Regions from separate parts of the Janthinobacterium sp. 35 genome, predicted to be linked through region 1. Evidence: riboswitches for the same ligand, from Rfam matches in the RefSeq annotation. Region 1 holds a riboswitch; the other holds the start of a gene.
The links. A riboswitch is a leader RNA that binds a small molecule or an ion and turns the genes downstream of it on or off. The one in region 1 is predicted to bind thiamine pyrophosphate.
Positions count from the first base shown of each region.

Region 2: linked by a shared signal. The riboswitch ahead of thiC (phosphomethylpyrimidine synthase ThiC) and the one ahead of CLU93_RS20420 (TonB-dependent siderophore receptor) in region 1 are both predicted to bind thiamine pyrophosphate.

Region 1 covers NZ_PEFN01000001.1:4,580,627-4,596,112, forward strand. The annotation lists gene CLU93_RS20420 (TonB-dependent siderophore receptor) at 1-1,408, opposite strand, end outside; TPP riboswitch at 1,494-1,591, opposite strand; gene CLU93_RS20425 (iron-containing alcohol dehydrogenase) at 1,658-2,815, opposite strand; gene CLU93_RS20430 (ferritin family protein) at 2,958-3,263, shown strand; gene CLU93_RS20435 (Imm26 family immunity protein) at 3,357-3,839, shown strand; gene CLU93_RS20440 (sensor histidine kinase) at 3,988-5,346, opposite strand; gene ompR (osmolarity response regulator transcription factor OmpR) at 5,360-6,061, opposite strand; gene CLU93_RS20450 (hypothetical protein) at 6,326-6,715, shown strand; gene CLU93_RS20455 (flagellar assembly protein A) at 6,876-8,735, shown strand; gene arfB (alternative ribosome rescue aminoacyl-tRNA hydrolase ArfB) at 8,739-9,137, opposite strand; gene CLU93_RS20465 (chemotaxis protein CheW) at 9,333-9,815, shown strand; gene CLU93_RS20470 (ATP-binding cassette domain-containing protein) at 9,856-11,850, opposite strand; gene prmB (50S ribosomal protein L3 N(5)-glutamine methyltransferase) at 11,955-12,845, opposite strand; gene dapE (succinyl-diaminopimelate desuccinylase) at 12,902-14,038, opposite strand; gene CLU93_RS20485 (ArsC family reductase) at 14,073-14,429, opposite strand; gene CLU93_RS20490 (FAD-dependent monooxygenase) at 14,563-15,486, opposite strand, start outside.
Region 2 covers NZ_PEFN01000001.1:1,782,859-1,798,344, reverse strand. The annotation lists gene CLU93_RS08070 (Ig-like domain-containing protein) at 1-753, opposite strand, end outside; gene CLU93_RS08065 (DUF2147 domain-containing protein) at 1,028-1,456, opposite strand; gene CLU93_RS08060 (valine--tRNA ligase) at 1,610-4,417, opposite strand; gene CLU93_RS08055 (porin) at 4,908-5,948, shown strand; gene CLU93_RS08050 (putative bifunctional diguanylate cyclase/phosphodiesterase) at 5,945-8,026, opposite strand; gene CLU93_RS08045 (Crp/Fnr family transcriptional regulator) at 8,265-9,005, shown strand; gene CLU93_RS08040 (PAS domain-containing hybrid sensor histidine kinase/response regulator) at 9,050-11,293, shown strand; gene CLU93_RS08035 (response regulator) at 11,322-12,128, shown strand; gene CLU93_RS08030 (hypothetical protein) at 12,168-12,422, shown strand; TPP riboswitch at 12,506-12,621, shown strand; gene thiC (phosphomethylpyrimidine synthase ThiC) at 12,701-14,614, shown strand; gene thiS (sulfur carrier protein ThiS) at 14,635-14,838, shown strand; gene CLU93_RS08015 (thiazole synthase) at 14,864-15,486, shown strand, end outside.

The DNA of each region.
Region 1 (15,486 bases):
CGCGGATTTCCTTGTCGGCCTTTAAAACATATTGGTAGCCGTCGACATCGATATGGCGCAAGCCGCCATGCAGTTTCCAGTTCGGCGCCAGGCTGATAATGTCCTGCACGAAGACGGATTTTTCCTTGTCGTTGCGCACCAGGCGCACGGGACCCGTGACACCGTCGGATGGGGCGACGATGACTGGACGGTAGATATTGCTGATGCCCACTTCGTCGTAGACGTACTTGCCGGCCCGGTCCTTCCGGTTGAAATACGACACGCCCACCGTGACTTCATGGCGCAGGCTGCCGGTGGCGAACTTGCCCTGGATCATGGCTTGCGCGCTCAGCGGTTTTTTCGTTTCGCCCAGGCTGCGGAAATCCCACACGGAGAAATCGCCATTGCTGCAGAACACAGGCATCCAGCCTTCCGGGCTGCAGCCATACGGATAGGCCGTGTAGTCGTCGCGTTTGAACGAGTGCTGGTTGGCGGACAGGGTGGCGTGCCAGTCGTCATTGAAGGCGTACTGGAAGCGCAGGCCGATGTTGCTGGTGACCGTTTCCACGGGATGTGTCCACGGTTGCTTGTTGAGCATGGCGTCGGCGCTGACGTTGGCGGGCAGGCTGCCGTTGCTCAGCAGCTGGAAGCCGGGCGCCGTCACTTGCGCCTTGTCCTGGTAGTCGGCATCGAGCTGCAGCAGCGCTTGCGGCGAGATTTGCCAGTCGAAGGCGCCGGAAATGAACTTGCGGTTGCCGTCGGCACCCTTGATGTAGGAGCGCAGGCGTTCGGCTGCCACGTTGACTCGGTAGCCGAAGCGCGTGTCTTCCAGGCGGCCGCCCAGGTCGACGGCGCCGTACAGGGTGCCTCGCTCGCGCGTTTCCACGGTGACCGTGCGCAGCGGCGCGCTAGTCGGGCGCTTGACGATGAAGTCGATCACGCCACCGGGCGCGGCCACGCCTGCCTGCAAGCCGGCCAGGCCCTTCAGCACTTCGATGCGTTCCTTGTTTTCCAGCGGAATTTGCGTGTCGCCGGGAATGGCCACGCCATCCTTGCGGTAGCTGGAATTGGTGTCGAGCTTGAAGCCGCGGATGGTGAACTGTTCCGCATAGCCGACGGCGTTGTAGGAATCGTTGATGCTGGCGTCGAGCTTGACGGCATCGCTGAGATTGCGGATCTGTAAATCCTGCATGTCTTTTTGCGAAATGACGGTGACGGACGCGGGCGTCTGCAGCAGCGGCGCGTCGGCAAAGCCGCCCACGGAAGCGCGCTTGGCGGCAGGCGCCTTGCTGGCCGTGACGACGACTTCAGCCATGCTTTGCGTGTCGGCCGGCGCTTCGGCGCTGTCATTCGCGGCCAGGGCGGGCGCGGCAAACGCGTGCAGGATGGCCAGGGTCAGAACGGAAATAGATAAATTCGGTGTGGACATAGATTGCTCGTGGTTCAAGCCGTCTCGGGAAAGAGCACGGCAGGCTGCTTGTTCGGCTGGCGCCAACGCAGGAGCTATCAAAGGAGGGAGGTACTTTGCGCTTTCCTTCGCTGGCATTATCCAGATCAGGTACGAAGGGTATCTCTCACCCGGATGACTGCTCCAGGACCCCTAGCGAAATGACAGCTTAGCATGAAGCACGGCCAGCTGTCCCGCTGGCTGACCGTTTTACAACAGTGCGGTGCGAATCTACAAACTGAGTTCGAGCACCTTGCGGCTGACGGCGGGCGTCACTTCGCGCTGTTCGCCCAGCGCCGTCATGCCGTGCGCTTCCAGGGCAGCGACGACGGCGTCCACGCTGGCATGGTTCAGGCCGTAGTCGGCCAGGCGCGTCTTGACGCCCATGTGGCGGAAGAAAAATTCCGTGCGCGCGATGGCTGCCTCGATGCGGCCATCCTCGTCGCCGCCATCGAGGCCCCAGACGCGGGCTGCGTATTGCAACAGCTTGGCGCGCTTGGCCTGCTTGCGCACGCGCAGCATGCTGGGCAGGATGATGGCCAGCGTTTGCGCATGATCGAGCTCGTACAAGGCCGTCAATTCGTGGCCGATGGCGTGCGTGGACCAGTCTTGCGGCACGCCCACGCCGATCAGGCCGTTCAAGGCCAGGGTGGCACTCCACATCACGTTGGCGCGCACGTCGTAGTCGTCCGGGTGCGACAGGGCTTTCGGGCCTTCCTCGATCAGGGTCAATAAAATGCCTTCGGCGAAGCGGTCTTGCACGGACGCGTTCACGGGGGTGGTCAGGTATTGCTCCATCACATGCGCAAACGCATCGACGACGCCATTGCCCACCTGGCGCAGCGGCAAGGTGAACGTTTTCGACGGGTCCAGCACGGAGAACTTCGGATACACCTTGCGGCTCATGAACGAGCGCTTTTCCTGCGTGGCCTTGCGCGTGATCACGGCCGAGCCATTCATTTCGGAACCGGTGGCCGGCAAGGTGAGCACTGTGCCGAAGGGCAGGGCGGCCTCGACGATCTTGCCGCCTTTCGCCAGGATGTCCCACGCCTCGCCTTCATGCAGGGCGGCGGCGGCGATGAACTTCGTGCCATCGACCACGGAGCCGCCGCCGACGGCCAGCAGGAAATCGATGCGCTCGCTTTTCACGAGGGCCACGGCCTGCATCAGGGTTTCATAGCTGGGATTGGGTTCGATGCCGGCAAATTCCAGCACCGTGTGGCCAGCCAGCGCCGCCCTGACTTCATCGTAGACGCCGTTGCGCTTGATGCTGCCGCCGCCGTAGGTCATCAGGACCCGCGCCTGCGGCGGGATCAGGCCGGCAATGGCGGCGATCTGGCCCTGGCCGAAGAGGATTTGCGTCGGATTGTAAAAGTCGAAATTGAACATGGGGCTCCTGCCGCTGAGGTTTAGGCTGTTGCTGAGCCATGATTATGGCCGAACGGGTGGAAACGTGTCGTGGACGCTTGAGCTTTTCGCCCGCGCGGTGGAGAATGCAGCCGATGTCTCCACCACGCGAAAAGGAATGCGCATGACCACCGTCCCACTGGAAGAATCGGGCTTGCCGGCCACGGCACTCGACATGCACCGCGCCATCGGCGCCACCATCGCCGCGCTGCAGGCGCTGGACTTGAACGGCCAGCGTTTCGAGGCCTGCACGGACCCGGAATTGCGCCGCGTGCTCGCGCATGCGGGCGACACCAGCCGCAAGGAAGCGGCCATGCTGCTCGAATGGATGCGCCGCCGCGACGCGCGTCTGGATACGGCCATGAAGGAAGCGCTGTTCAAGGCGGGGCCGATTGTTGCCCAGTATCACTATGACGAGAAAATAGGGTAACTATTGGTTTGTTGCTGTGGCGTACCATGCGCCACATAGCCCTTGCTTCGCGTAGACTGTGCCCCGAACACGATTTTGGGGGAGTTTGCAGAAATGAAATCATTACCATACCGGGAAGGCAGCTGGTTTGCTGTGCCCTTGCCGGGCGGCGGCTATGCCGCCGGCGTGGTGGCGCGCCGGGCGCCTGCCGGGCGCATCATGCTGGCGTATATGTTCGGGCCGAAGCGCGACAGCCTGCCTGCGCTGGAAGAACTGGAAGGCTTGCGACCGGAACAGGCCGTGCGCCGCCTGCGCACGGGCGACATGGCCCTGCTCAACGAGCGCTGGCCGCTGCTGGGCGACAGCCTCCACTGGGAGCGCGATGCCTGGCCCATGCCGGCCTTTATCCGCCGCAATGAATCCCTGCAGCGCGCCTGGCGCGCCAGCTATGCGGATGCCGACCCCGCCAAGCTGAACCGTGAAGAGTCGATCCCCTTCGATACGCCGGGCATGGAAAGCGATTCCCTCTACGGCTACGGGGCGACGGAATTGTTGATGAATAAATTGCTGGCGCAGGAAGCGGCGTCGGCAGCGTAGGTCGGATTAGGTGGGGCCGCCGAGGCCGCAAGGCCGTAATCCGACAACATTGTTGGCTGTTCTTGTCGGATTACGCGGTTCCCGCTAATCCGACCTACATCGCCTGCACCGCTGGTGTAAACACCGGAGTGAGCAGGCCCGATTATTTTTACGCCGCTGGCAAGCTGATCTGAAACGCCAGGCCGCCGCCTTCGCGGTTGCGTACCTGCAAGTCGGCGCCATGGCGCAGCAGCACGCGGTCGACGATGGCCAGGCCCAGGCCGGCACCGTTGGCTTGCCCGCGCGCCGTGTCGAGGCGGGTGAACGGTTTCATCAGTTGCTCGATCTTTTCCGCCGGCACGCCCGTGCCGTGGTCTTGCACCTCGATAATCACCTTTTTCGCGCCGTGGCTGGTGCGCAGATGGCAGGCGATATCGATTTCCGTCACATCGCTGTCCGGCGTCTTGCCATAGCGGCGCGCATTCTCGATCAGGTTGTTCAGCACGCGGCGCAAGTCGGTGGGGTTGCCCATCGCATGCGCGCCTTCGGCGATGCTGGCATTGATCTTCACATCCGGCAGGCGCATCGCTTCGCGCGTCATGTCGAGCAGCAAGCCGCTCAGGTCCACGTCCGTAAAGCTCGACGTTTCCGTCGGCTTGGCATAGTCGAGGAACTGGCCGATGATGGCGTCCATTTGCCCGATATCGGACTGGATGCCTTCGCGCGCCTCGTCCGACAGGTTGGCCATTTCCACTTCCAGCTGCATGCGCGCCAGCGGCGTGCGCAAGTCGTGCGAAATGCCGGCCAAAATCACGGCGCGGTCCGATTCCACCTGTTTCAAGTCATCGACCATCTGGTTGAAGCTGCGGTTCGCCTCGATGATTTCGATCGGACCTTTTTCCGGCAGCGGCGCCGGCTGCTTGCCCTTGGCGATGTCGCGTGCGGCCGCCGTCAAGCGCGACAGCGGCAGATTGATCAGGCTGGAAATGATGGCCGCGCCCAGTAGGGACAGCAGGGACACCAGGCTGGCCCAGCCCAGCCACTGGAAACCCGTCAGGCCGCGCAGGCGCTCGCGGTCCAGCATCAGCCAGTACTCGTCGTCGTCGATCTTGAAGCTGACCCAGAAACCGGCCACGCCGTTGACGCGCGCGGAAAAGCGCGTGTCCTTGCCCAGCTTGGCTTTCACCTGCGCCTCGATCTCGGGCATCAGGTAATTGTCGGGCGGCGGCTCGATGCGGTCGTCCTCTTCCAGCGAGAAGATGCGGATGCCTTCGTTGCTGACGAGGTCGAACAGCAGCTCGCGCCGCAGCTCGGGCGCCGAGTGCGTCAGTGCCGCATGCGTGATGGTAACGACGGAAATGATCTGGGCGGAAATCTGCTGCGCCTGCGGCTCGCGCTGGATGACGGAAATCATGCCGATCCAGGTGATCATGCTGACCGTGGTCAAGGTGCCGAGCAGCAAAAAGGTGCGCCAGAACAGGCCGCTTTTCAGCCGCGCCAGGCTGATATCGGGAACAAGCTTCATCATGCCTCGCCTGCGATCAGCGCGGCTGTCCGTCCGGGATGAAGACGTAACCGAGGCCCCACACGGTCTGGATGAACAGCGGGCTCGACGGATCGGGTTCGATCAGTTTGCGCAGGCGCGAGATTTGCACGTCCAGGCTGCGGTCGAACACTTCGTACTCGCGGCCGCGCGCCAGTTCCATCAGTTTTTCACGCGACAGCGGTTGGCGCGCATGGCGGGCAAACACTTTCAGCACAGAAAATTCACCGGTGGTCAGCGGCACCGTTTCGCCACTCTTTTTCAAGGTGCGCGTGCCCAGGTCCAGCACGAAGTCGCCGAATTCGAAGGTTTGCGGTGTTTCCGACGGTGCGCCCGGGATTTCATCGGGACCCTTGCGGCGCAGCACGGCGCCGATGCGGGCCACCAGTTCGCGCGGGTTGAACGGTTTCGGCAGGTAGTCGTCGGCGCCCATTTCCAGGCCCACGATACGGTCCACGTCCTCGCCCTTGGCCGTCAGCATGATGATCGGCGTCTGGTCGCCCGCGCCGCGCAGGCGGCGGCATATCGACAGGCCGTCTTCGCCGGGCAGCATCAGGTCGAGCACCAGCAAGTCGTAGCGTTCGCGCAGCCACAGCTTGTTCATGGCCGTCGCGCTCTCTGCCGTGAAGACATTGAAACCCTGTTCGGTCAGGTAGCGGCGCAGCAAGTCGCGCAGGCGCACATCGTCATCGACCACCATGATTTTTGCCTGGTGGCCGTGGATCGATTGCGTAGGCGTGTTGCTGCCGGAGGTGGAGGTTGTGGTCATTTAAGGTGTCGTGTTATCTTATATTAGTTGCTATAGTAACGCCTCGCGTGGCGTCGGCAAGGGGGTATGGCGACCCATTACAAAGTGTTACAAACTTTACCCAATTACTCTTACTGCACCGTGTAAAGCATCATACACTGGGGCCACAGTGGAAATCAGCTTTAAGTTTATACGGCATCGCGGAAGAGGAACTCAATGAATATCTTTACTAAAAAAATTCACACCGCTCCCAGCGCAGCTATTGCCGCACGTACGACTGTGCTGTCCGCATTTGCCGTTTGCTCCGTGTTTGCCGCGAGCCTGGCGCTGGCACAAAACCAGCCGCCGCCACGCCGTGACGACCAGCCGCAAGTGCAGGCCCAGCGCTATGAACAGGTACAGCGCAGCAATAGCAATGATACGCGACTGCGCGAACAGCGTGACGCACGCAGTTTCGACACGCGCGCCGAAGAGCAGCGCCGCGCCAGCGAAGGCGCCGACGCCTCGCGCCGCACGGGCCGCATGACGCCCGACGAGCGGCGCGACCTGCGCCGCCAGATCAATGAAGTGGGGCAAGACATTTACTCGAATCCCCCACGCCGCTAGTTACTTAGGCATCGCACCTCCCATCCGACAGGGCCATCTCGCAAGACATGGCCCTGTTGGCATCTGCCCACCAACATTGTTGCTCAGTCAGGCACACCGCCACGCCCCGTGATATTGTTCTAGTGCACTGAGACAATTCCTGGTTTTGGGGAGGCAAGTGGTGAGCGACGACGACACACCCGTTCCTGAGGCGGTCCCCGCAGGCGGCTTGCCGCGCGGCCTGGTGCAGCGCGACGAGGGCGTGTGTCTCGACCTGTCGCTGGCGCCCGCGCAGTTGCGCGCCGCCGTCGACCAACTGTTCCAGTCGGGGCAGCTGCTGGCCGGTCTCGACTACGCTTTGTTCCTGCTGACCCTGTTCCATGCACCCGCGCCCCGCGCCGCGCCCAAGAGCGACGCCTTGCTGCGCATTGCCGCCCGCGTGGCGCCATTTCCGCCCCAGCGCCGTGCGCTGTATAAACAAATCAAGATCCGCGGCGACAGCGCCGAGTTCTACTTTGAAGCGCTGTCGCCTGACGCGGATGGCCAGGTGCCGGCGCGCCGCGAGTTTGACGAGCTGGTGGCTGACCTGTGGTGCAAGGGCGTGCGCTATGGCATCGATGGCGCGGCCGTGCGCGCCATTCTCGGCAGCGGCAAGGCCGAGCGCATCACCGTGGCGCGGGCGCTGCCGCCACAGCCGGGCCGCGACGCGCAACTGGTCGAAGTGTCGCAAGGCATCCACCGCGACGATGCGCCGCGCGAACGCTCCGATGGCCGCCTGGATTTGCTCAGTTTCAAGAACCGTTTTCCGCAAGTGAAAAAACACGCGCGCCTGCTGCGGCTGCTGCCCGGTGCCCCCGGCTTGCCCGGCTACGACCTGGACGGTACGCTGCTGCCGCCGCCCGCGCCGCTGGAGCTGGACCCGGCAGCGGTGGCAGGGGCGGGCACGGCGGTCGAACGCTTCAGCGATGGCGATTACGTGGTCGCCACCCAGGATGGCTATGTGAATGTCGATGCGCACGGCAAGCTCTCCATCGACAACAAGATCGTCAGCCGCGAAGGCGTCAGCAGCCGTACCACGGGCAATTTGAAGCTGCGCGCCGCGTACGAGGAATATGGCGAAGTGCAGGAGCAGCGCCAGCTCGACGGCAGCGACATCACCATCCATGGCGACGTGTACGGCCATCTGCACTCGCATGGCGGATTAATATGGCTACAGCGCAACCTGGTGGGCGGCACGGCCTTCAACGAGCACGGCGACGTGCGCGTCGAGGGCGTCGCTTCCGGTTCCGTGCTGCAGGCGCTGAGCGGCGAAGTCCACATGAAGCGCGCGGAAAGCTGCGTCATCGCCGGCACGCGTGTGGTGATCGAGCATGCCAGCAATTGCGAGATCATCGCCGACGAGGTTGTCATCGAGCTGGCCGAAGGCTGCGCCGTGGCGGCACGCACCATCCGCATCGGCAGCGCCGGTCCGCGCAAGCAGGTGGAAATGCTGCTGTTCCCGCTGGTGCCCGATTTGAGCGTGCTGGACCAACAGATCGCGGAAAGCCTGGCCAGGGCCGCGCACTATCAGCAGATGCAGCACAAGCGCCAGCAGGAAATCGATGCCATTGCGCATTTGCCCGAAGTGCGCAACTACCTGACCCTGGCGGGCCAGCTGCGGCGCGCCGAGCTGCAGCTGCAGCCGGCGCAGCAGCTGCAGTACGACAAGCTGGCGGCGCGCATCGCTCCCGTATTGAAGGAAGTGGCGCGCCTGCGCGTGGAAGTCAAACAGTCGGAAATCCTGCACGGGCAAATGCTGGCCCTGGTGGCGCAAGTGCGCCAGCAGCGCCAGGCGACGGCCGGCCAGTCGCGCTGCAGCCTGGGACTGGTCGACGGTGAAACGGTCGTGCGCGCGATGGTCGTGCCGCCCGGGCCAGCCAAGGTCTACGACCGGCCGCCGAAGGAGATCAAGGCGCTGTTGCGCAGCGCCACGCCGGCCACGCAGAGCGTGTTTGCGGACAGCACAGGCAGCCTGGAGTGGACGTATGCACCGCCGCCGTAACGTTTAGTCGGTGACCTTGCCACGTGATTGCTTGAGCACGCTGTGCGTACTCTTGCTATCGAGGCGGCGCCGCTGCGAGCTGCGCGTGGGCTTGGTGGCGCGCCGCACGGCGGGCAAAAAGGTGACGCTGTCGATGATTTCCTGCAAGCGCCGCAAGGCTTCTTCCTTGTTCTGCTCCTGGCTGCGCGACTGCTGTGCCTTGAGCACCAGCACGCCATCCTTGCTGATGCGGCTGTCGCGCAGGGCCAGTAGCCGCTCCTTGTACGCTTCCGGCAGCGACGAGGCGGCGATGGGGAAGCGCAAATGGATGGCGCTGGAGACCTTGTTGACGTTTTGCCCGCCCGGCCCCTGGGCGCGGATGGCGGAAAATTCAACTTCAGCGGGATTGACGAGGTGTTGCATGGCCTGCCTGTGGGGAAACGATGTGGGTATTGTAAGGGAAGATGGCTGCGCCGGCGCAAGCTGGGCAGTGAGAGTACGCGTGCCTTCCGGGAAAGTTGATGTTTCTCAACGCCGCCTGCGGTGATGCTGGTTAGCATGGGGCCAACGTTGCGCCACTGCGCATCCTGGCAGCGCTTACCGGATGAAAGGAACACCATGCAGCCCACGACGACGCCTGACGCCGCAACCGCGCAATGCCTGACGCAGTACTTGAGCTTCCGGCTGGGCGGCCTGGAATACGGCCTCGATTACCGCTGCGTGCGGGAATTGCGCCCGTTGAAGGAACTCGACCGTTTTTCCTCGGAAGGAGAGGTGCTGCGCAGCGTGGCCGTCTCGCGCGGTGTGATCATCCCCATCGTCGACATGCGCGCCGCGTTCGGCAGCGTCCAGGGTACGCCCGACCCGTCCACCGACGTGATCATCTTGCAGCTGAGCAATGGCGTGATGGGCATGGTGGTCGATGGCGTCACCGATATCGTCAGCCTGGCCGCCAGCGACATCGCCGCCGTGCCCGGCCTGGGCGCGGCGGAAGCCGATTATCTGCTGGGCCTGGGCACGCTGGCGGGACGTCGGTTGATCCTCGTCGACATCGACCGCCTGATGGCCATCCGCAGCCCCGGCCCCATGCAGGCAGCCTGAAAAAAAGACGACCCGGAGGTCGTCTTTTGTCGTTGCCTGATTAGCCGAGTTTCTCTAACTGATCCTGCAGATCGAGCCATTCCGCTTCCAGCTGCGCCAGGTCCTTGGTGAAGAAGGTCTGGTCGGCCAGCAATTGCTTCAGCTTGGCCTTGTTGGCGGCGTCGTAGATGGTTGGCTCGCCCAGCTTAGCTTCCGTTTCCGCCTTTTGCGCGTTGCGCTTGGCAATCTGCTCTTCCTGGCGCTTGATCTTGTTTTCGATCGGCTTGCGCAGGGCGGCGGCCTTCTGGCGGTCTTCCGCTTCCTGGCGCTTGTCGCGCACGGGCGCGGCAGGAGCGGCTGCCGCTACCGCTACCGGTGAGACGACAGGGAAGTCCGTCTTGTTGGCCTTGCCGGCGGCCGGCAGCACATCGGTACCTTTACCCAGCTTGGTCTTGAACAGCCAATCCTTGTAGTCGTCCAGGTCGCCGTCGAACGGTTGCAGCTTGCCGTCGGCCACGATGATGAATTCGTCGGTGGTGGCGCGCAGCAAATGGCGATCATGGGAAACGACGACCAGCGTGCCTTCGAACTGCGCCAGCGCTTCCGTCAGCGCTTCGCGCGTTTCCAGATCCAAGTGGTTGGTCGGTTCATCGAGCAACAGCAGGTTCGGACGCTGCCAGACGATCAGGGCCAGCGCCAAACGGGCTTTTTCGCCGCCCGAGAATGGGGCGATCGAGGCGGTGACCATGTTGCCGGGGAAGTTGAAGCCGCCCAGGAAGTTGCGCAGTTCCTGCTCGCGCACGGTCGGGGCGATCTTCGACAGATGCCACAGCGGCGATTCGTCGTGGCGCAGCATTTCCACCTGGTGCTGGGCGAAGTAGCCGATGTTGAGGCCCTTGCCCATGGTGGCGTCGCCCGTCAGCGGCATCAGTTCGCCGGCGATGGTCTTGATCAGCGTCGACTTGCCGGCGCCGTTCTGGCCCAGCAAGCCGATACGCTGGCCGATCTGCAGCGAAAACTTGATGCCGTTGACGATGGTTTTATGCGTGATTTCGCCCGTCGCTTCGTTTTCGATCTTATAGCCCGCGTCGACGTCTTCCATCACCATCAGCGGGTTCGGCGCGGAGAGTGGCTCGCGGAATTCGAACGAGAATTCGGCGGCGGCGCGCAATGGCGCCAGCTCTTCCATCTTCGCCAGCGCCTTCATGCGGCTTTGCGCCTGGCGCGCCTTCGAGGCTTGCGCCTTGAAGCGGTTCACGAACGATTCCAGATGGGCACGCTTGCGCTGCTGCTTTTCCAGCGCGCCGGCGGCCAGGATCATCTGCGCCGCACGCTGGCGCTCGAAGCTCGAATAGTTGCCCGAGTAGCGTTTCAGCTTGCGTTCGTCGATATGCACGACGACGTTGACCACTTCATCGAGGAAGTCGCGGTCATGTGAAATGATCAATAAGGTGCCGGCATAGCGCTTGAGCCAGTCTTCCAGCCAGATGATGGCGTCCAGATCCAGGTGATTGGTCGGTTCATCGAGCAGCAGCAGGTCGGACGGGCACATCAGCGCTTGCGCCAGGTTCAAGCGCATGCGCCAGCCGCCGGAGAAACTTGCCACCGGTTGCTGCATCTGGTCCAGCGTGAAGCCCAGGCCCAGCAGCAACTGTTCGCCGCGCGACTGCACCGTGTAGGCGTCGGCATCGGCCAGCGCGCTGTACATGTTGCCGATGGCGATGCCGTTTTCCGTGCTTTCCGGTTGTGACTCGAGATGCGCCAGCTCCGCTTCCAGTTTGCGCAGGGTGATGTCGCCATCGATCGCATAGTCGAGCGCGGCACGGTCCAGCGGCGGGGTTTCCTGCGCCACGTAAGCCACGCGCCATTTGGCGGGAAAATCGATCTCGCCCTGGTCAGGGTGCAATTCGCCACGCATCATGGCGAACAGGCTCGATTTGCCCGCGCCATTGGCGCCGATCAGGCCGATCTTGTCGCCCGGATTGAGGGTGACATCGACTTGTTCGAGCAACGGTTTGATGCCGCGCATCAAGCTTACTTGTAGGAAACGTATCATTTTTTTCTTTGCGTTTTAACCCAAAGGCGCAAACCTGGGGTCGGACCCTGAGGGTCCGACCCCGGCATTTGCAGTTGGGTTGAGTGAGGTAGTGCGTTTGTCAATTAACCTAGCTTGAGCTGCTCGGCCGTCAGCAGGAATACCATGTCGTCGCCAGCGCTCGTCGTCAGCCAGGTCAGGCCCAGCTCGCCGAAGGCCGCTTCCGCGTAGGCGCGTTCGTTGCCGATTTCAATCATCAGGATGCCATCGTCCGTCAGGCGCTCGGCCGCGCCGGCGATGATCTTGCGCACCAGGTCCATGCCGTCGCTGCCGCCGTCGAGGGCGATTTGCGGTTCGGCCAGGTATTCCTGGGGCAGCGTGCCCATCGACGCGGAATTCACGTACGGCGGGTTGCTGATGATCAAATCATATTTCTTGGCCGGCACGTTGGTGTACAGGTCCGATTCGATCAGCTTGACGCGATCCTGCAATTTGTACGTGTCGACGTTGCGCTTGGCCACGGCCAGCGCGTCGGCGGAAATGTCCACCGCGTCCACTGCGGCGTTGGGGAAGGCGTCGGCCATCATGATCGACAGGCAACCCGAGCCGGTGCACAGTTCCAGGATGTTTTCCACCGCTTCCGGTTCCGCCACCCATGGCGAAAAGTATTCAGGGATCAGTTCGGCGATGAAGGAACGGGGCACGATCACGCGTTCGTCGACATAGAAATTGTAGGTGCCCAGCCAGCCTTCCTTGGTGATGTAGGCGGCCGGCACGCGGTCGATGCTGCGGCGGTCGATGACCGTCATGACGCTGGCGATTTCCGACGGCAGCAGCTTGGCGTCGAGAAACGGTTCGAGCTTGTCGAGCGGCAACTTCAACGTGTGCAGGATCAGATAGGCCGCTTCGTCGAACGCTTCGGCGCTGCCGTGGCCGAAAAACAGCTTGGCGGTATTAAAACGGGTAACGGCGTAGCGCAGCAGGTCGCGTGGCGTGGAAAACGGGTTCGGGGTCATGGCATTCTCGAAAAGACGGTGTTCTGGCCCGCCGTGACGGGCCTCGGTATTCTGGTTCAGACGGGCAGCAAATGCTCCAGCGTGCGCCGGTAAATATTCTTCAGGGGATCGATGTGGCGCAGTTCGATGTGCTCGTCGATCTTGTGAATACTGGCATTGGGCGGCCCGAATTCTATCACTTGGGGGCAGATTTGCGCGATAAACCGGCCATCCGAGGTGCCGCCCGTGGTCGACAGCTGCGTCAGAATGCCCGTTTCCGCGTGAATCGCGGACGACAGCGCATCGGACAGGGTGCCGCGCGGCGTGAGGAAGGGCAGGCCGCTCAGGGTCCAGTGCATATCGTATTGCAAGTCATGCCTGTCGAGGATGGCGTGCACGCGCGCTTGCAAGCTTTCCGCCGTGCTGGCCGTGGAAAAGCGGAAGTTAAAGTCGATCACCATGTCGCCCGGAATCACGTTGTTGGCGCCCGTGCCTGCGTTGATGTTGGACATTTGCCACGAGGTCGGCAGGTAATACTCGTTGCCCGTATCCCATTTTTCCTCGACCAGATCGGCCAGCGCCTGCGCCGCTTCATGGATCGGGTTTTTCGCCAGGTGCGGGTAAGCGATATGCCCTTGCACGCCCTTGATTGTCAGCCGGCCCGACAGCGAACCGCGGCGCCCGTTCTTGATCATGTCGCCCAGCTGCGCGCTCGACGTCGGCTCGCCCACCAGGCAATAGTCGATCTGCTCGCCGCGCTCTTTCAACTTGTCGCAGACGATGACGGTGCCGTCCGTGGCCGGGCCTTCCTCGTCGCTGGTGATCAAAAAGGCGATCGAACCCGTGTGGTCGGGCGTGGCGGCGATGAATTCTTCGCAGGCCACCACCATGGCGGCGATCGAGGTCTTCATGTCGGCCGCGCCACGGCCGTACAGCTTGCCGTCGCGCTGCGTGGGGATGAACGGCAGCGAGCGCCATTGTTCGACGGGGCCGGTCGGCACCACGTCCGTATGGCCGGCAAAGACGAACACGGGGGAACTCAATCCACGCCGCGCCCACAGATTGGTGACGTCGTTCGACTGGATCGTCTCGCAGACAAAGCCCAGCGGCGTGAGGATGTCGATCAGGTGCTGCTGGCAGCCCTTGTCATCGGGCGTGACCGAAGACAGGGCGATCAGTTTTTCGGTCAGGGCGAGGGTTTTGGAGGTGGTCATGGTGTAGAGCGGGGTGCTTCTGTCTAAGTAAAAATTACAGCCCGAAAATGGCTGCGTACTGTGCATCTGAAAACGCCACGCTGAACTTGCCATCCTTGTCCAGCACGGGGCGCTTGATGATGGACGGGTTTTCCAGCATCAGTTCCACGGCGCTGGCTGCATCGGTGATCGAAGCTTTGCGCTCGTCGGACAGGGCGCGCCAGGTCGTGCCTTTCCTGTTGACCAGCACATCCCACGGCAATTGTTGCAGCCATGCCTCGACGGTGGCGCGTTCCAGGCCCTGCTTCTTGAAGTCGTGGAAGGTGAAATCGAATTGCTGCGCAGCCAGCCAGGTGCGGGCCTTTTTGACGGTATCGCAATTGGGGATACCGTAGAGTGTAATGGTCGTCATGGGTAGGGCCAAGGGGAATGAATGCGGTTCGCTTGATCGCGGCGCTTGCGCCAGGACGAAATGCGATGGTAGCCGCCATTATACAGTCGATGCGCAGTCGATGCGGCAGTGCAACACGGCCCAGTGATTTCCCCTACACAGGCCGTGGCGCCGTCTTGCCTGTCTCCGCCGGACCGAAATGCAGGCCCAGTCGCAAGGCCAGGGCGCGCAGGGCGCCGCTTTCCTGCAGGTGCAGGGCCAGCGCGATGTGGCCGTCGGGGCGCACCAGGTAGGCTGCGTCGCGCCCAAGGCCGGCCAGCTTGGCGGCCACATTATAGGTGTAGCAATGCACGGGCAGTTTCAGCACGCGCGCCTCGTTCAACAGTTCGGGCGCCGGCTCGCCATAGATGTGCAATTGCCACTCCATGCTGCGCAGGGCCGTGAAATTGTCTTGCGTGCCATCGGAGAACCACGGCAGGCGGTCGCCGCCGCGCAGGTACTGCGCATGGCCCGCGGACAGGGCGCTGTCTTCATAGCTGATCTCGATTTGCGACACGGTCTGGAACAGCAAACGGCGCGCCCGTTCGAAGCCCGAGAGGAAGGGCAGCGCGTGCGGCACCAGCCAGCGCCGCAGGAATTGCCCGGCCATGCCTTGCGCGACGATGGCCTGGAAGGCGCGGTCGGTGGTGGCGACGAGCTTGCGGGCAAACACGATGCGCTCGCTTTCATAGGTGTCGAGCAGGGCGTCGTTGCACTGGCCATGCAGCTTTTGCGCCAGTTTCCAGGCCAGGTTGACGGCGTCGCCCAGGCCCGTGTTCATGCCCTGGCCGCCCACGGGGCTGTGCAAATGGGCCGCGTCGCCGAGGATGAAGCAGCGCCGCGCGCGAAACTGCGCCGCCACGCGGTGGTGCACTTTATAGGTGGAAAACCAGTTCACCTGCTCGACCTGGATGCCCAGCAGGGTTTGTACCTGTTCGCGCACATCGTCAAACACGGGCGCCGGCGCGCCATCGGCGCGGTCGGGCAGGATGCCGATCAGGCGCTGCATGCCGCTGGTGCGCACGGGCAACATCAGCGC
Region 2 (15,486 bases), 2.8 Mb from region 1:
GACGTCAGCCGTGCTGTTGTCCGAGTAGGTGGCAATGACGGCCAGCTGGCGCGTCGCGGCCACTGGCACGATGGGGCTTTGCGGCGTGACGGCGATCGACAGCAAGGTGGCCGGGTTGACGGTCAAGACCGTGCTGGCCGTGAGCGTGCCCGTGGTGGCGGTGATCTGCGTCGTGCCGGCAACTTTGCCCAGCGCCAGTCCGTCCGCGGCGATGCTGGCCGTGGCTGGGGTGGCGGAGGCAAAGGCCGACACGGCCGTGACGTCGCGCGTGGTGCCGTCGCTGAAGCTGCCGCTTACCGTGAATTGCTGCGTTGCGCCGATGGCGATGGCTGGCGTGAGCGGCGTGATGGCAATCGCCGTGAGCGTGGCGGGCGAGACGGTCAGCTGGGCCGCCGCGCTCTTGCCGCCGAACGCGGCGCTGATGTTGCTGTTGCCGGCAGCGATGCCGGTGCTCAAGCCCGTGGCCGCATTGACGGTTGCGCTGGCCGGCGTAGCCGACGTCCAGGCCGCCTTGGCGCTGACGTCTTGCGCGGAACCGTCGCTATACGTGGCGATGGCCGTGAATTGCTGGCCCGCACCGATGGCGACCGTCGCCGTGGCTGGCGTGACAGCCAGGCTGGACAAGGTGGCAGCCGGCAAGCCGAGGATGGGATCGCGTCCCTGGTCGCCGCCGCCGCAACCGGCCAGGGTGGCCATGGCCAGCAGCCCTGCCGAGACGAGCAGCGGGTTCAGATATCGTTTGAAGAGGTTCATGTGTTTCCTTTGTGCATGGCAGTCACTGCCGGGCATCCGCGGATGAGGTCATCCGGCAGAGCCATGCCGCCCGTCGCTACAGGGCGATGGCGTCACAGGCATGCACTATTTCATCTAGGAAACTGGAGGTATGTGCGCTGGCGCGCTTAGCTTGTCGGCAATTGGAAAACTGTTCAAAAAGAAACGATTCGGCCTGAAAAACAACGGCGTATGTGGGACAAGACGTAAAAAAGCCGGCGCAAGGCCGGCTTCATCAGGGCAGGGCGTGCAGTGATTACTCTGCGCGCACCCACGTCTGCGAGCGGCCAAACATCGGCACGCCGATATAGCCGCGTACTTGCAGCTTGGTGCCGCCTTCCGTCAGTTCTGCCTTGCTCTTGTAGGTCTTGCCATTGGCCGGGTCCGTGATTTCGCCGCCCGTCCATTCCTTGCCATCATATTTCAGGCCGGACAGGATCACCATGCCGACGATGGGCTGGTCCTTGTTGGCGCCCGTGCACTTGTCGCACTTGGGATTCTGGTCTTCGTCAGGGCCGCGGAACAGCTTGTCGATCTTGCCTTGCAAGACGCCGTTGTTTTCCGTGATGACGATGAGCGATTTCGGCTTGCCGCTGGCGTCGTCGATGGTTTTCCACGTACCGACGGGGGTGTAGTTGCCGTCGCGCGCGGTGGCGCTGCCGGCGATGGCCAGGGCGGCCACCATGATGCTTGCTGTGATGCTTGTTTTGAATAGTGTATGCATTGCCAGTCTCCAATGGTTTTTTTTGATCGGGGCACGAACAGTTATATACCAAGGCAAGACCAGCAGTGCTGCGCGGCGTCACTGGGACGGCCGCGCAATCCTTCCAAACTTGCCTTATGCGCTGGCTAGTTTAGCAAACTGTTCGCGCAATTTTTCAATTGTGGCCGAAAAACTGAGCAAACGCTCGTTTTCTTGCGCAACGATGGCGGCCGGGGCGCGCGCGACGAAGCTTTCATTGCCTAATTTACTATTTACTTTGGCAATTTCCGCTTCGATACGGGCGATTTCCTTGCCCAGGCGTTCGCGTTCGGCAGCCACGTCGATTTCCACTTTCAGCATCAACTTGGTGGTGCCGACGATGGCGACGGCCGCTGGCGAGTCCGGCAGCGCATCGACGATCTGCACCTCGGCCAGCTTGCCCAGCGACTGGATGTACGGTGCGTAAGAGGCCAGCGCGGCCTTTTCCGTCGCATTGCCCGCTTCGACGATCAGCGGCACGCGCACGGAAGGCGAGATTTGCATTTCGCCGCGCAGGTTGCGCGTGGCGTCCGTCAGGGCTTTCAACTGCTGCATCCACGCTTCGGCCGATTCGTCGATCTTGTCGGTGTTGGCGATCGGGTACGGCTGCATCATGATCGAATCACCTTCTGCCTTCAGGGTCTTGCCGGCCAAAGGCGCTACCGTCTGCCACAGGGCTTCCGTGACGAACGGAATGATCGGATGGGCCAGGCGCAGCACCACTTCCAGCACGCGCAGCAGGGTGTGGCGGGTGGCGCGTTGCTGGCCTTCCGTGCCTTGCTGGACTTGTACCTTGGCCACTTCCAGATACCAGTCGCAATACTCGTCCCAGACGAATTTGTAGATGGTGGCGGCGATATTGTCGAAACGGAAGTCTTCAAAGCCCTTGGCCACGTCCAGTTCAGCGCGTTGCAGCAAGGAGATGATCCACTTGTCCGCTTGCGACAGGTCGGCCTCGTTCGGGGTGCAATCCTTGCCTTCCGTATTCATCATGACGAAACGCGTGGCGTTCCACATCTTGTTGCAGAAGTTGCGGTAGCCTTCGCAGCGGCCCAGGTCGAAATTGATGTTGCGGCCCAGCGAGGCATAGCTGGCCATGGTGAAGCGCACGGCGTCCGTGCCGTAGGCCGAAATGCCGTCCGGGAATTCCTTGCGCGTCGCCTTGGTGATCTTTTCCGCATCGCGCGGGTTCATCAGGCCGGTGGTGCGCTTGACGATCAAGCCTTCCAGGTCGATGCCGTCGATCAGATCGATCGGGTCCAGGGTGTTGCCCTTCGACTTCGACATTTTTTGCCCCGTCGAATCGCGCACCAGGCCGTGCACGTAGACGGTGTCAAACGGCACCTTGCCCGTGAAGTGCGCCGTCATCATGACCATGCGCGCAACCCAGAAGAAGATGATGTCGAAACCCGTCACCAGCACGGACGACGGCAGGAACGCCTTCATGTCCGGCGTTTCTTCCGGCCAACCCATGGTCGAGAATGGCACCAGGGCCGACGAGAACCACGTGTCGAGCACATCGTCGTCGCGCTTCAACGGGCCCGTGCTGCCGGCGGCCTGCGCCTTGGCGATGGCTTCCGCTTCCGTCTTGGCAACGAAGATATTACCCTTGTCGTCGTACCAGGCCGGAATCTGATGGCCCCACCACAGCTGGCGCGAGATGCACCAGTCCTGGATGTTGTTGAGCCACTGGTTGTAGGTGGTGCTCCAGTTTTCCGGTACGAACTTGATTTCGCCATTGGCGACCTTGTCCAGCGCCGTTTCGGCGATCGATTTGCCGGGGAAGAAAGTGCCTTCCGGGGCCGGCTTGCTCATGGCGACAAACCACTGGTCCGTCAGCATCGGCTCGATGACGACGCCCGTGCGGTCGCCGCGCGGCACCATCAGCTTGTGCGGTTTGACCTGTTCCAGCAAGCCTTGCGCGTCGAGGTCGGCGACGATCTGCTTGCGCGCGGCGAAGCGGTCCATGCCGCGGTAGGCTTCGGGCGCGTCGTCGGTGATCTTCGCGTCCAGGGTCAGGATGACGATCTGCGCCAGTTTGTGGCGCTGGCCCACGGCGTAATCGTTCATATCATGCGCCGGGGTAATCTTCACGCAACCGGTGCCGAATTCCTTGTCGACGTATTCGTCGGCGATGATGGGGATTTCGCGGTCGGTCAGCGGGAGTTTGAGCATCTTGCCCACCAGTGCTGCGTAGCGCTCGTCCGTCGGATCGACGGCCACGGCGACGTCGCCCAGCATGGTTTCAGGACGCGTGGTGGCCACCGTCAGGAAACCGCTGCCGTCGACCAGCGGGTACTTGATGTACCACATGGAGCCGTCTTCTTCCTCGGATACCACTTCCAGGTCGGACACAGCCGTGCCCAGCACGGGGTCCCAGTTCACCAGGCGCTTGCCGCGGTAGATCAGGCCTTGCTCGAACAGGCGCACGAAGACGTCGGTGACGACTTTCGAGCGTGGCTCGTCCATCGTGAAGTATTCGCGCTGCCAGTCGGCCGAGGCGCCCAGACGGCGCATCTGGCCGGTGATGATGGAACCGGATTTTTCTTTCCATTCCCACACTTTTTCCACGAATTTCTCGCGGCCCAGGTCATGCCGCGAAATCTTTTGCGCGTCCAGCTGGCGCTGCACGACGATTTGCGTGGCGATGCCCGCGTGGTCGGTGCCAGGAATCCAGGCCGTGTTGTGGCCCAGCATGCGGTGGTAGCGGGTCAGGCCATCCATGATGGTCTGGTTGAACGCATGGCCCATGTGCAGGGTGCCGGTGACGTTCGGCGGCGGCAACTGGATGCTGAAGGAAGGTTTTCCGGCATCGAGGGTGGCGGTAAAGTAACCGCGCTGTTCCCACTCGGTGCGCCAGAATTGTTCAATGTCGGCGGGCTCGAAAGACTTGGCTAATTCCATGATTTGGCGTGTGATTGGCAAAAGGAACCATTATAGATGACGCGGCATCGCCTGCAGCGTGGCAACCCGCCTTTTTCAGTGTTTTGGCGGCTTTGCGGGCCGTTTTTCAGCAACAGAACGGGGATGGAAGGGATGCCGATGTTATAATGCCGGCCTCGGCGCCACCTGCCCTATCTTTGCGGACGGCGCCAGCAGATGCAGTTTTATCGAACTCGCATCCGCGCACACGGCCAGCGCATCTGCGATGCCAGCCACCTTCAGAGCGTCCCCTTCGGGCCGGGCGCCTGAGCCACGCGCACCGCCAGCGGTGCACCATTCACGGCGGAATCAAAGCGGCGCGTCCATTGCACGCCGCTGCCGTCACAGCTTAGCCAGGATCTTTCGTCCGGCGCGTCGTCTTCTGATACGGCATCCCCCGCATGGCGCCTTGCCGCTTGTGGCCTTGCCGTGGCCGCCGCTTTCCTGGTTTCGCTTTTACAAGGAAATCATCATGAAAAAAATCGCCATCTTTGCCGGCCTTGCCACCACCCTGGGCGCCTTGCCTGCCGCACACGCCCAGTCGTCCGTCGACCTGTATGGCTTGATGGATGCGGGCCTGGTGCAGGAAGGCGGCATCAGCAAGCTCACCAGCGGCGTCTCGGCCGGTTCGCGCCTGGGCTTGCGCGGCACGGAATCGCTGGGCAATGGCTTGCAAGCCGTGTTCACCTTGGAAGCCGGTGTCCTGAGCGACACGGGCCGCTCCGACCAGGCGGGGCAATTGTTTGGCCGCCAGGCCTTTGTCGGCCTCAACAGCCCGCTGGGCATGCTGACCGTGGGTCGCCAGTACAATCTGCAAAGCCAGGCGCTGACTGACGTGGCCGATCCCTTCGAGGGCGGCCTGGCCGGCGCGGCCACCAACCTGGCCGGCTATTCGGCCACGCGCATCGACAATACCGTGCGCTATACCTCGCCCGAGCTGCGCGGCGTCAGCGCCACCGTGATGTATGGCTTTGGCGAACATACGGGTGTGGTGGCAGATCAGCGCTCGCTGGGCCTGGCCCTGGGCTATGTCAACGGTCCATTGACCTTGCGCCTGGCGCGCCAGAGCCGTGCCGGCGAGCCGGGCAAGGCCGCCGCCAATAACACCATTCTGGCCGGCAACTACAACTTCGGCGTGGCCACGGCGTTTGCCGGCTATGGCCGCAACACGGGCGACGGCAGCAGCATGTTCTTTGCAGAAAATCCGTATGGTGCGGCGCAGGCGCCGGCCCAGTCGACGGACAGCCGCGACGCCATCGTCGGCGTGTCCGTGCCGCTCGGCGCGACCACCGTGCTGGCCTCGTATGTGCACAAGGATGACCGCGACGCTGCCAACCGCGATGCGCGGCAGCTGGCCATCGGCGCCACGTATGCCTTGTCCAAGCGCAGCAAGGTATATGTCGCTTACGCGCACATCCGCAACCGCAACGACGCCGCTTACATGGTGGGCAATGCGACGGAAGTGGGCACGGGCAACCGCGCCTTCAACGTCGGCCTGCGCCACGCGTTTTAAACGGGCAGCATCTTCCCTTGCAGTAATAGTTCCTCGAAGGCGGGCACGGTCAGCGGGCGGCTGAACAGATAACCCTGCATCTGGTCGCAGTCGTGCTGGCGCAGGAAGGCCAGCTGCTGCGGCGTTTCCACGCCTTCGGCGATGACTTTCAGGCGCAAGCTGTGCGCCAGCGAAATGATGGCGCGCACGATGGCTGCGTCGTCGCCGTGCGTGATGTCGCTGACGAAAGTCTTGTCGATCTTGAGTACGTCGATGGGAAAGTGGCGCAGGTAGGCCAGGCTGGAATAGCCGGTGCCGAAGTCGTCGATGGACAGTTGTACGCCCAGCGCCTTCAGGTTGGCCATGATGGCCGTGGCTTGTTCCACGTCATGCATGACCATGCTTTCGGTCAATTCCAATTCCAGATGGGCAGCGGCCAGCCCCGTTTCCGCCAGCGCCTGCGCCACCGCATGCAACAGATTCCTTTGCTTGAATTGCCGCGCCGACAGGTTGACGGCCAGGCGCAGCGGGCCATGGCCGGCCAGCTGCCAGGCGCGCGCCTGGGCGCATGCGGTGTGCAGCACCCAGTCGCCGATGGGGATGATCAAGCCCATTTCCTCGGCCAGGCCGATAAAACTGGCCGGCGCAATGCGCCCCAGTTGCGGATGTTGCCAGCGCAACAGCGCTTCCATGCCCACCACCTTGCCGCTGGCCAAATCGAGCTGGGGCTGGTATTCGAGGTGGAACTGCCCCCGTTCCAGGGCATGGCGCAACTCGCTCTCCAGTCCCAGCCGCTCGAGGGTGCCCGCATTCATGCCCGAGGCATAGAATTGCCAGTGGCCCCGTCCCTGTTCCTTGGCGCGGTACATGGCGATGTCGGCGTGCTTGATCAGGGTGTCGGCGTCCTGGCCATCGTCGGGATACACGGCCACGCCCATGCAGCAGCTGAGAAAAAATTCATATTCGCCCAGTTGCAGCGGCTGCGCCACGGCGTCCAGGATGCGCTGCAGGATGGCTGCGCCCGGTTCTCCATTGCCATGCTGGGGCAGCAGCAGCACGAATTCGTCGCCGCCCAGGCGCGCCACCGTATCGACTTCGCGCGTCGCGTCGCGCAGGCGCTCGGCCACGTTTTTCAGCACAGTGTCGCCCGCATCGTGGCCCAGGGTGTCGTTGACGAATTTAAAGCGGTCGAGGTCGATGAACACCACCCACAGGGGCAGGCCGCTGCGCCGCGTCACGGCCATCGCCTGCTCCAGCCGTTCGCGCAGCAGGGCCCGGTTGGCCAGGCCCGTGAGGATGTCGTGCCTGGCCTGAAATTCCAGTTCCTGTTCGAAGCGCATGACGGTGCTGATGTCGTATTGCGCCACCACAAAGTGGCTGACGGGGCCATCGCCATCGTCGCGCACAGGTGCGACGAACAGCTCGCTCCAGTAGCAGCTGCCATCCTTGCGGAAATTGCGCACGATGGCTTTGCCTTCGCGCTGTTCGCGCAGGGCCGCTGTAATCTCATGCATGTCTTGCCGCCCCTGTTCGGGTCCCTGCAAGTCTTCCAGGCGTTGGCCGATGACTTCGCCAGCCGCATAGCCGGTGATGCGCTCGAAGGCGGGATTGACGTATTCGATCAGGTAGCCCGGCGCGTCGGCGCTGCACAGGATGATGGCATTGGCCGACACTTCGATGATGCGTTCGCGCAAACGCAGCGACTGTTCATTGTGCATGCGCGCAGCGATGTCTTCGGACAGGCGCAAGTTGGCAAACTGCAGCGCCGCCGTGCGTTCGCCCGTGATGCGGGCAATCACGGAGTTGCGCGTGACTAGCTGAAACACATACGCTGTTGCCAGCAGGCTCGACAATAATCCGCCCAGCAGCACATACAGCGAGCCGCGATGGTTCGCATCCAGGCTCATGCCGTTGGCAGGCAGCAGCGCGGCGCGCAAGGTGTGACCGCTGGCGTGGTACTGCAGCAGCAGCCGGGTGCTTTCCGACTCGATCTGGCGTGCCGAGGCGTAGCACAGGGCCGTCAGGCTCAGCCCGACCGCCAGTGTGATCAGGGCCGAGGTGGAAACGGAAATGGAGATGCGTTTGAAAAATGATTGCATGATGGCGTCCGGTAAGCAGCGCTGGCGCCGATCCGTGATCCGGCAGCCCTGGCAGTGACTGACTGTAGGGCGCGGGGTACCTGACCGTCCGTTCGCTGCCGAACAGACCGCCATGCCAGCAAGAAATATAGTGGCGGCACTGTGCGGGCGCTGTGTTACGCTCCGGCATATGGCGCCCCTCGTTCGGACGTTTTTTATCTATCCCCTAGCTGACGACTGGAAACCAGGAAAACTGCCCATGTCGAGTCCGCATGCCCAGCTGCACAACCCGAATCAAAACCATTTGCTCGCCGCCATGCTCGACGCCGATTTCGCGCGCCTGGCCCCCCATCTGGAGCAAGTGTCCATGTTGCTCGGTGACGTGATCTACGATTCGGGCGACAAGCTGCAGCATGTGTATTTCCCCACCACGGCCATCGTTTCCATCCACTACCTGCTGGAAAACGGCGGCTCGTCGGAAATTGCCGGCGTCGGCAATGAAGGCGTGGTGGGCGTGTCGCTGTTTATGGGCGGCAACTCGACGCCGAGCCGCGCCGTGGTGCAGACGGGCGGCGTCGGCTATCGGCTGAAGGCGCATTTGCTGATGGAAGAATTCGACCGCGCCGGCCCCGTCATGCGCTTGCTGCTGCGCTATACGCAAGCCCTGATCACGCAAATGTCACAGACGGCCGTGTGCAACCGCCACCATACGGTGGAGCAGCAGCTGTGCCGCTGGCTGCTGCTGACCATGGACCGCCTGCCGAACCGCGAGCTGACCATGACGCAGGAGTTGATTGCCAACATGCTGGGTGTGCGCCGCGAAGGCGTGACGGAGGCGGCCGGGCGCTTGCAGCAGCGCGGCTTCATCAGTTACCGGCGCGGCCATATCTCCGTGCTGGACCGCGCCGGCCTCGAAGGCCATGTGTGCGAATGCTATGGCGTGGTCAAAAAAGAATTCACGCGCCTGCTGTCGGACGTGCGCCAGCGCCAAGGTTCCTGATCACCGCATTTCCCTCTTATCGTTGTCACAGCCCAGGCTACCTCATGCAATCTGTTGAAAACATTCCTCCGCGCGCACCGTCGCGCTGGCCCATGGCGCTGGCGTTTTCGTTCAGCGCCATCGTGCTGCTGGCCATTGGCGTACTGGCCTGGCGCGCGCCGTTCGAGACGGCCTGCGTCATCGATGCGCTGGTCTTTTTGCTGCTGATGCTGCTCGTGGCGCTGTACCGGCGCACGCTGTCGGCCAGCTTGCCGCGCCAGTTGCTCAAGGCGGGCGCCTTGCAGGATGCCATTTTCAATAGCGCCAATTTCTCGTGCATCGCCACCGATGCGCAGGGCGTGATCCAGATTTTCAATGTGGGCGCCGAACGCATGCTCGGCTATGAAGCGAGCGACGTGGTCGACAAGCTGACCCCGGCCGGTATTTCCGACGCGCAAGAAATCATCGCGCGCGCCGCCGCCCTCAGTGCCGAACTCGACACGGTCATCACGCCCGGCGTCGAAGCGCTGGTGTTCAAGGCCACGCGTGGCATCGAAGACATCTACGAATTGACGTACATCCGCAAGGATGGCAGTCGCTTCCCCGCCATCGTCTCCGTGACGGCCTTGCGCGACGCGCAGAGCAAGGTTATCGGTTACTTGCTGATCGGCACCGACAACACGGCGCGCAAGCAGGTCGAGGCGGAACAGGCGCTGCTGGACCAGCGTTTGCGCGAGCAGCAGTTCTATACGCGCTCACTGATCGAATCGAATATCGACGCCCTGATGACGACGGACCCGCGCGGCATCATCAGCGACGTCAACCAGCAGATGGAAGCGCTGACGGGCTGCACGCGCGACGAATTGATCGGCGCGCCGTTCAAGAATTACTTTACGGAACCGGAACGGGCCGAGGAAGCCATCGCGCGCGTCTTGCGTGAAGGCAAGTTGACCAATTACGAGCTGACGGCCCTGGCGCGCGACGGCAAGCAGACTTTTGTTTCCTACAACGCCTCGACCTTCCACGACCGCAACCGCAAGCTGCAAGGCGTGTTTGCCGCCGCCCGCGACGTGACGGAACGCAGGCAGTTTGAACAAGCACTGCAAGACACGAATATCGAAATGGAAAAGGCCCGCCAGGCGGCGGAGAAAGCGAATCTGGCCAAGTCCGAGTTTCTGTCGAGCATGAGCCATGAATTGCGCACGCCCCTGAACGCCGTGCTGGGTTTTGCCCAGCTGATGGCGTCCGAGACGCCGGCACCGAGCTTGCCGCAGCAGCGCTCGATCGACCAGATCCTCAAGGGTGGCTGGTATCTCTTGCGTTTGATCAATGAAATCCTCGACCTGGCCATGATCGAGTCGGGCAAGGTCACCATGTCGGAAGAGGCGATGTCCTTGCTCGACGTGTTGCAGGATTGCCAGGCGATGATCGCGCCGCAGGCGGAAAAACGCGGCATCAGCATGCATTTCCCCCGCTGCGGCAAGGCTTTCTATGTGCATGCCGACCGCACGCGCGTGAAACAGGTGATGATCAACCTGCTGTCGAACGCCATCAAGTACAACCAGAGCGGCGGCAGTGTGAAGGTCGAATGCACGCGCCATGCCGACCGCGTGCGCGCCAGCGTCACCGACAGCGGCGCCGGCCTGAATGCCGAACAGATGAGTCAGTTGTTCCAGCCCTTCAACCGCCTGGGCCAGGAAAGCAGCACGGAAGAGGGCACGGGCATCGGCCTGGTCGTCACCAAGCAGCTGGTCGAACTGATGGGTGGCACCATCGGCGTCGACAGCACGGTGGGCGTGGGCACCACCTTCTGGGTGGAATTCAAGGCCTCGCGCGCGCCCGAACTGCACCTGGAACAGGGCGTCGCCTTGCCGGTGGTGCAGGAAGACCAGGAAAGCCAGCGCACCTTGCTGTACGTGGAAGACAATCCCGCCAACCTGGCGCTGGTGGAGCAATTGATCGCCCGCCGCAGCGATTTGAAACTGCTGACGGCCATCGATGCGCACCTGGGCATCGACCTGGCGCGCACGTATCAGCCGGACGTGATCTTGATGGATATCAACCTGCCCGGCATCAGCGGCTATGGTGCCCTGAATATCCTGCATGATGACCCCCTCACCAGCCACATTCCCGTCATGGCCCTGTCCGCCAACGCCGTGCCGCGCGACATCGAGAAGGGCCTGGAAGCGGGCTTCTTCCGCTATCTGACCAAGCCCATCAAGGTCGTCGAATTCATGGAGGCGCTCGACGTGGCCCTGCACCATGCAGCCGCGCACGGCCTGGCCGACGACACTCACACAGTACGCTAATTCAGCATTTAATTTTAGGAATACCGCCATGCTTCAAGCCACCGAGATCCTGAACGCCAGCATCCTCATCGTCGATGACCAGGAGGCCAACGTCATGCTGCTCGAACAGGTGCTGCGCAACGCCGGCTATACGCGCATCACCTCCACCATGGACCCGCAAGCCGTGCGCGCGCTGCACCAGCAGCACCGCTACGACCTGATCCTGCTCGACTTGCAAATGCCGGAAATGGATGGCTTCGAAGTCATGGAAGGCTTGCGCGACATCGAGGCGGGCAGCTATCTGCCCGTGCTGGTGATCACGGCCCAGCCCGGCCACAAGCTGCGCGCGCTGCAAGCTGGCGCCAAGGACTTCGTCAGCAAGCCCTTCGACCTGGTGGAAGTCAAAACACGCATCCACAACATGCTGGAAGTGCGATTGCTGTACCAGAAGCTGGCCGAATACAACAAGTCGCTGGAACAGATGGTGGAAGAACGCACGGCGGAGCTGCGCGAAAGCGAAGCGCGCTTCCAGCGCTTCACGGAACTGTCGTCCGACTGGTACTGGGAACAGGATGCGCAGGGCAACCTGACGCGCTTTTCCGGTCCCGTGGCTGAAATGCTGGGCATCGGCAGCGAGGAAGAGCCGCAGCGCTGGAACGCGGCCGAACGCGCCTTGCTCGACGCAAAAATAGCCGCGCGCGAACCGTTCCTCGACTTCATCTACAGCCGCGCCAACCTGGACGGCAGCACGCAGTATCTGCAGGTCAGCGGCGAACCGATGTTCGACAATGGCAGCCGCTTCATCGGCTACCGCGGCATCGGCCTCGATGTCACGGAGCGCCATCGCAGCGCCTGATTTATACTTGTTGCCATCGACATCGACAAGGAAAGCATCATGGCTGACAAATCTCCCTCCTACTGGTTTCCCGCCAAGACCTATGGCTGGGGCTGGGGTTTGCCCATCACCTGGCAAGGCTGGCTGGTATTCCTGGCCGCACTGGCGCTGTTCGCTTGCGGCGCCTTCCTGTTCCCGCCGCAAACCATGTTCGTAGGCTACATCGTGTATGAAGTGGCCATCGTTGCCGCACTCATTTTCATCTGCCAGCTGAAGGGCGAACCGACCGCCTGGCGCTGGGGCAAGAAGAAGTAACGCCGAAGCACAAAGACGACAAAGCAAGAAATCATCTGGCCACGCGGCGCGAACCGCGTATAATTGGCTCGCTGCCGCAAGGCGGCAAACGCTAGGGGTCCTGCCTTTCGCTGTGGAAACACAGTGCAAGCGCGGGTGAGAAATACCCTCCGAACCTGATCTGGATAATGCCAGCGAAGGGAAGCTTTAGGATGAACGCACCCCGCCTTTCCGCGTGCGCAATTCCGAACCTCCTTAGCTGGCTCCAGGCTTAAAACAAGTCTAGCCAAGGAGCCAAAATGAACGCCAACCCGAAATTCCTCTCCGCCACCGCCACGGTCGACGAAGCCGCCATCGCGCCGCTGCCCAATTCGCGCAAGATCTATGTCGAAGGCAGCCGCCCCGACATTCGCGTGCCCATGCGCAGAATCAGCCAGTCCGACACGGAAGCGTCGTTCGGCGGCGAAAAGAATCCGCCGATTTACGTGTACGACACGTCCGGCCCCTATACGGATCCGGACGTGCAGATCGACATTCGCTCGGGCCTCGACACGCCGCGCCTGCCGTGGATCATGGAGCGGGCCGACACGGAAGAATTGCCCGGCCCTACCTCCGACTACGGCATCGCCCGCCTGGCGGACCCGAAACTGGCCGAGCTGCGTTTTAACTTGCACCGCAAGCCGCGCCGCGCCATTGCCGGCAAGAATGTGACGCAAATGCACTATGCGCGCCGTGGGCTGATCACGCCGGAAATGGAGTTCGTCGCCATCCGCGAAAACATGCGCCGCCAGGAGTATTTGCGCGAACTGCAAGCCTCCGGTCCCATGGGCGAGCGCCTGGCCGACCTGATGGGCCGCCAGCATCCGGGCCAGTCATTCGGCGCCAGCATCCCGCAAGAAATCACGCCGGAATTCGTGCGCGAGGAAATCGCCCGCGGCCGCGCCATCATTCCCGCCAACATCAACCACCCGGAAGTGGAACCGATGATCATCGGCCGCAATTTCCTGGTGAAAATCAATGCCAACATCGGCAATTCCGCCGTCACCTCGTCGATAGGCGAGGAAGTGGAAAAAATGACATGGGCCATCCGCTGGGGCGGCGATAACGTGATGGATCTGTCCACCGGCAAGCATATTCACGAAACGCGCGAATGGATCGTGCGCAACAGCCCCGTGCCCATCGGCACCGTGCCCATCTACCAGGCGCTGGAAAAGGTCAACGGCAAGGCCGAAGATCTGACGTGGGAAATCTTCCGCGACACCCTCATCGAGCAGGCCGAGCAGGGCGTCGATTACTTCACCATCCACGCCGGTGTGTTGCTGCGCTATGTGCCGATGACGGCCAAGCGCTTGACGGGCATCGTCTCGCGCGGCGGCTCCATCATGGCGAAATGGTGCCTGGCGCACCACCAGGAATCGTTCCTGTACACGCATTTCGAAGACATCTGCGAAATCATGAAGGCGTATGACGTGTCGTTCTCGCTGGGCGACGGCTTGCGCCCCGGCTCCATCTATGACGCCAACGACGAAGCGCAGCTGGGCGAACTGAAGACCCTGGGCGAATTGACGCAAGTGGCATGGAAGCACGACGTGCAAGTGATGATCGAAGGCCCCGGCCATGTGCCCATGCAGCTGATCAAGGAAAACATGGACTTGCAGCTGGAACAGTGCGGTGAGGCGCCGTTCTACACGCTGGGACCGTTGACCACCGATATCGCGCCCGGCTACGACCACATCACGTCCGGCATCGGCGCGGCCATGATCGGCTGGTATGGCACGGCCATGCTGTGCTACGTGACGCCGAAGGAACACCTGGGCCTGCCCAACAAGGCGGACGTCAAGGACGGCATCATCACCTACAAGATTGCGGCGCACGCGGCCGATCTGGCGAAAGGCCATCCGGGCGCGCAGATCCGCGACAATGCCCTGTCGAAAGCCCGCTTCGAATTCCGCTGGGACGACCAGTTCAACATCGGCCTGGACCCGGACAAGGCGCGCGAATTCCACGATGAAACCTTGCCCAAGGATTCAGCCAAGGTGGCGCATTTTTGCTCCATGTGCGGCCCGCATTTCTGCTCGATGAAGATCACGCAGGAAGTGCGCGAATATGCGGCCGGCATGGGCATCGCGGAAGACCAGGCACTCAAGCAGGGGATGGAGGTGAAAGCCATCGAATTCGTCAAGAACGGCGCCGAGCTGTATCGCAAGGTCTGAAGGAGAGCGTGATGCCTGCATTGATATCCATCACGCTCAACGGCGCGCCACATCAGGTGCCGCCGGGGCAAACCCTCGATCAATTGATCGCCGCGCTGGCGCTGGAAAACCAGGCGCTGGCGCTGGCCGTCAACCGCAATGTGGTGCCGCGCAAGGCGTGGCCGGGCCAGGTCTTGCAGGTGCAAGACCAAGTAGAGATCGTGCGCGCCATCGGCGGCGGTTAAGTTGAAAACAGACAAGGAACAGAACATGCATACCGCAACAAACAATGACCTGCTGACCATCGCAGGCAAACAGTATCAATCACGCTTGCTGGTCGGTAGTGGCAAGTACAAGGATTTGCCGCAGACGCGCGAAGCGACGGACGCGGCGGAGGCACAAATCATCACGGTGGCGATCCGCAGGGTCAACATTGGGCAAGACCCGAACGCGCCCAGCCTGCTCGACTTCGTGCCGCCGGACCAGTACACGATCTTGCCGAACACGGCCGGCTGCTACAACGCGAAAGATGCCGTCTACACGCTGCAGCTGGCACGTGAGCTGCTGGGCGGGCGCAATCTGGTGAAGCTCGAAGTATTGGGCGACGAAAAGACCCTGTTTCCGCACATGCCGGAAACGTTGATCGCGGCCGAAGCGCTGGTCAAGGATGGCTTCGACGTGATGGTCTACTGCAGCGACGACCCGATCCAGGCGAAGATTCTGGAAGACATCGGCTGCGTGGCCGTCATGCCGCTGGCCTCCTTGATCGGCTCGGGCATGGGCATTTTGAATCCGTGGAATCTGTCGCTGATCATCGACCAGGCCAAGGTGCCGGTGCTCGTCGATGCTGGCGTGGGCACGGCGTCGGATGCGGCCATCGCCATGGAACTCGG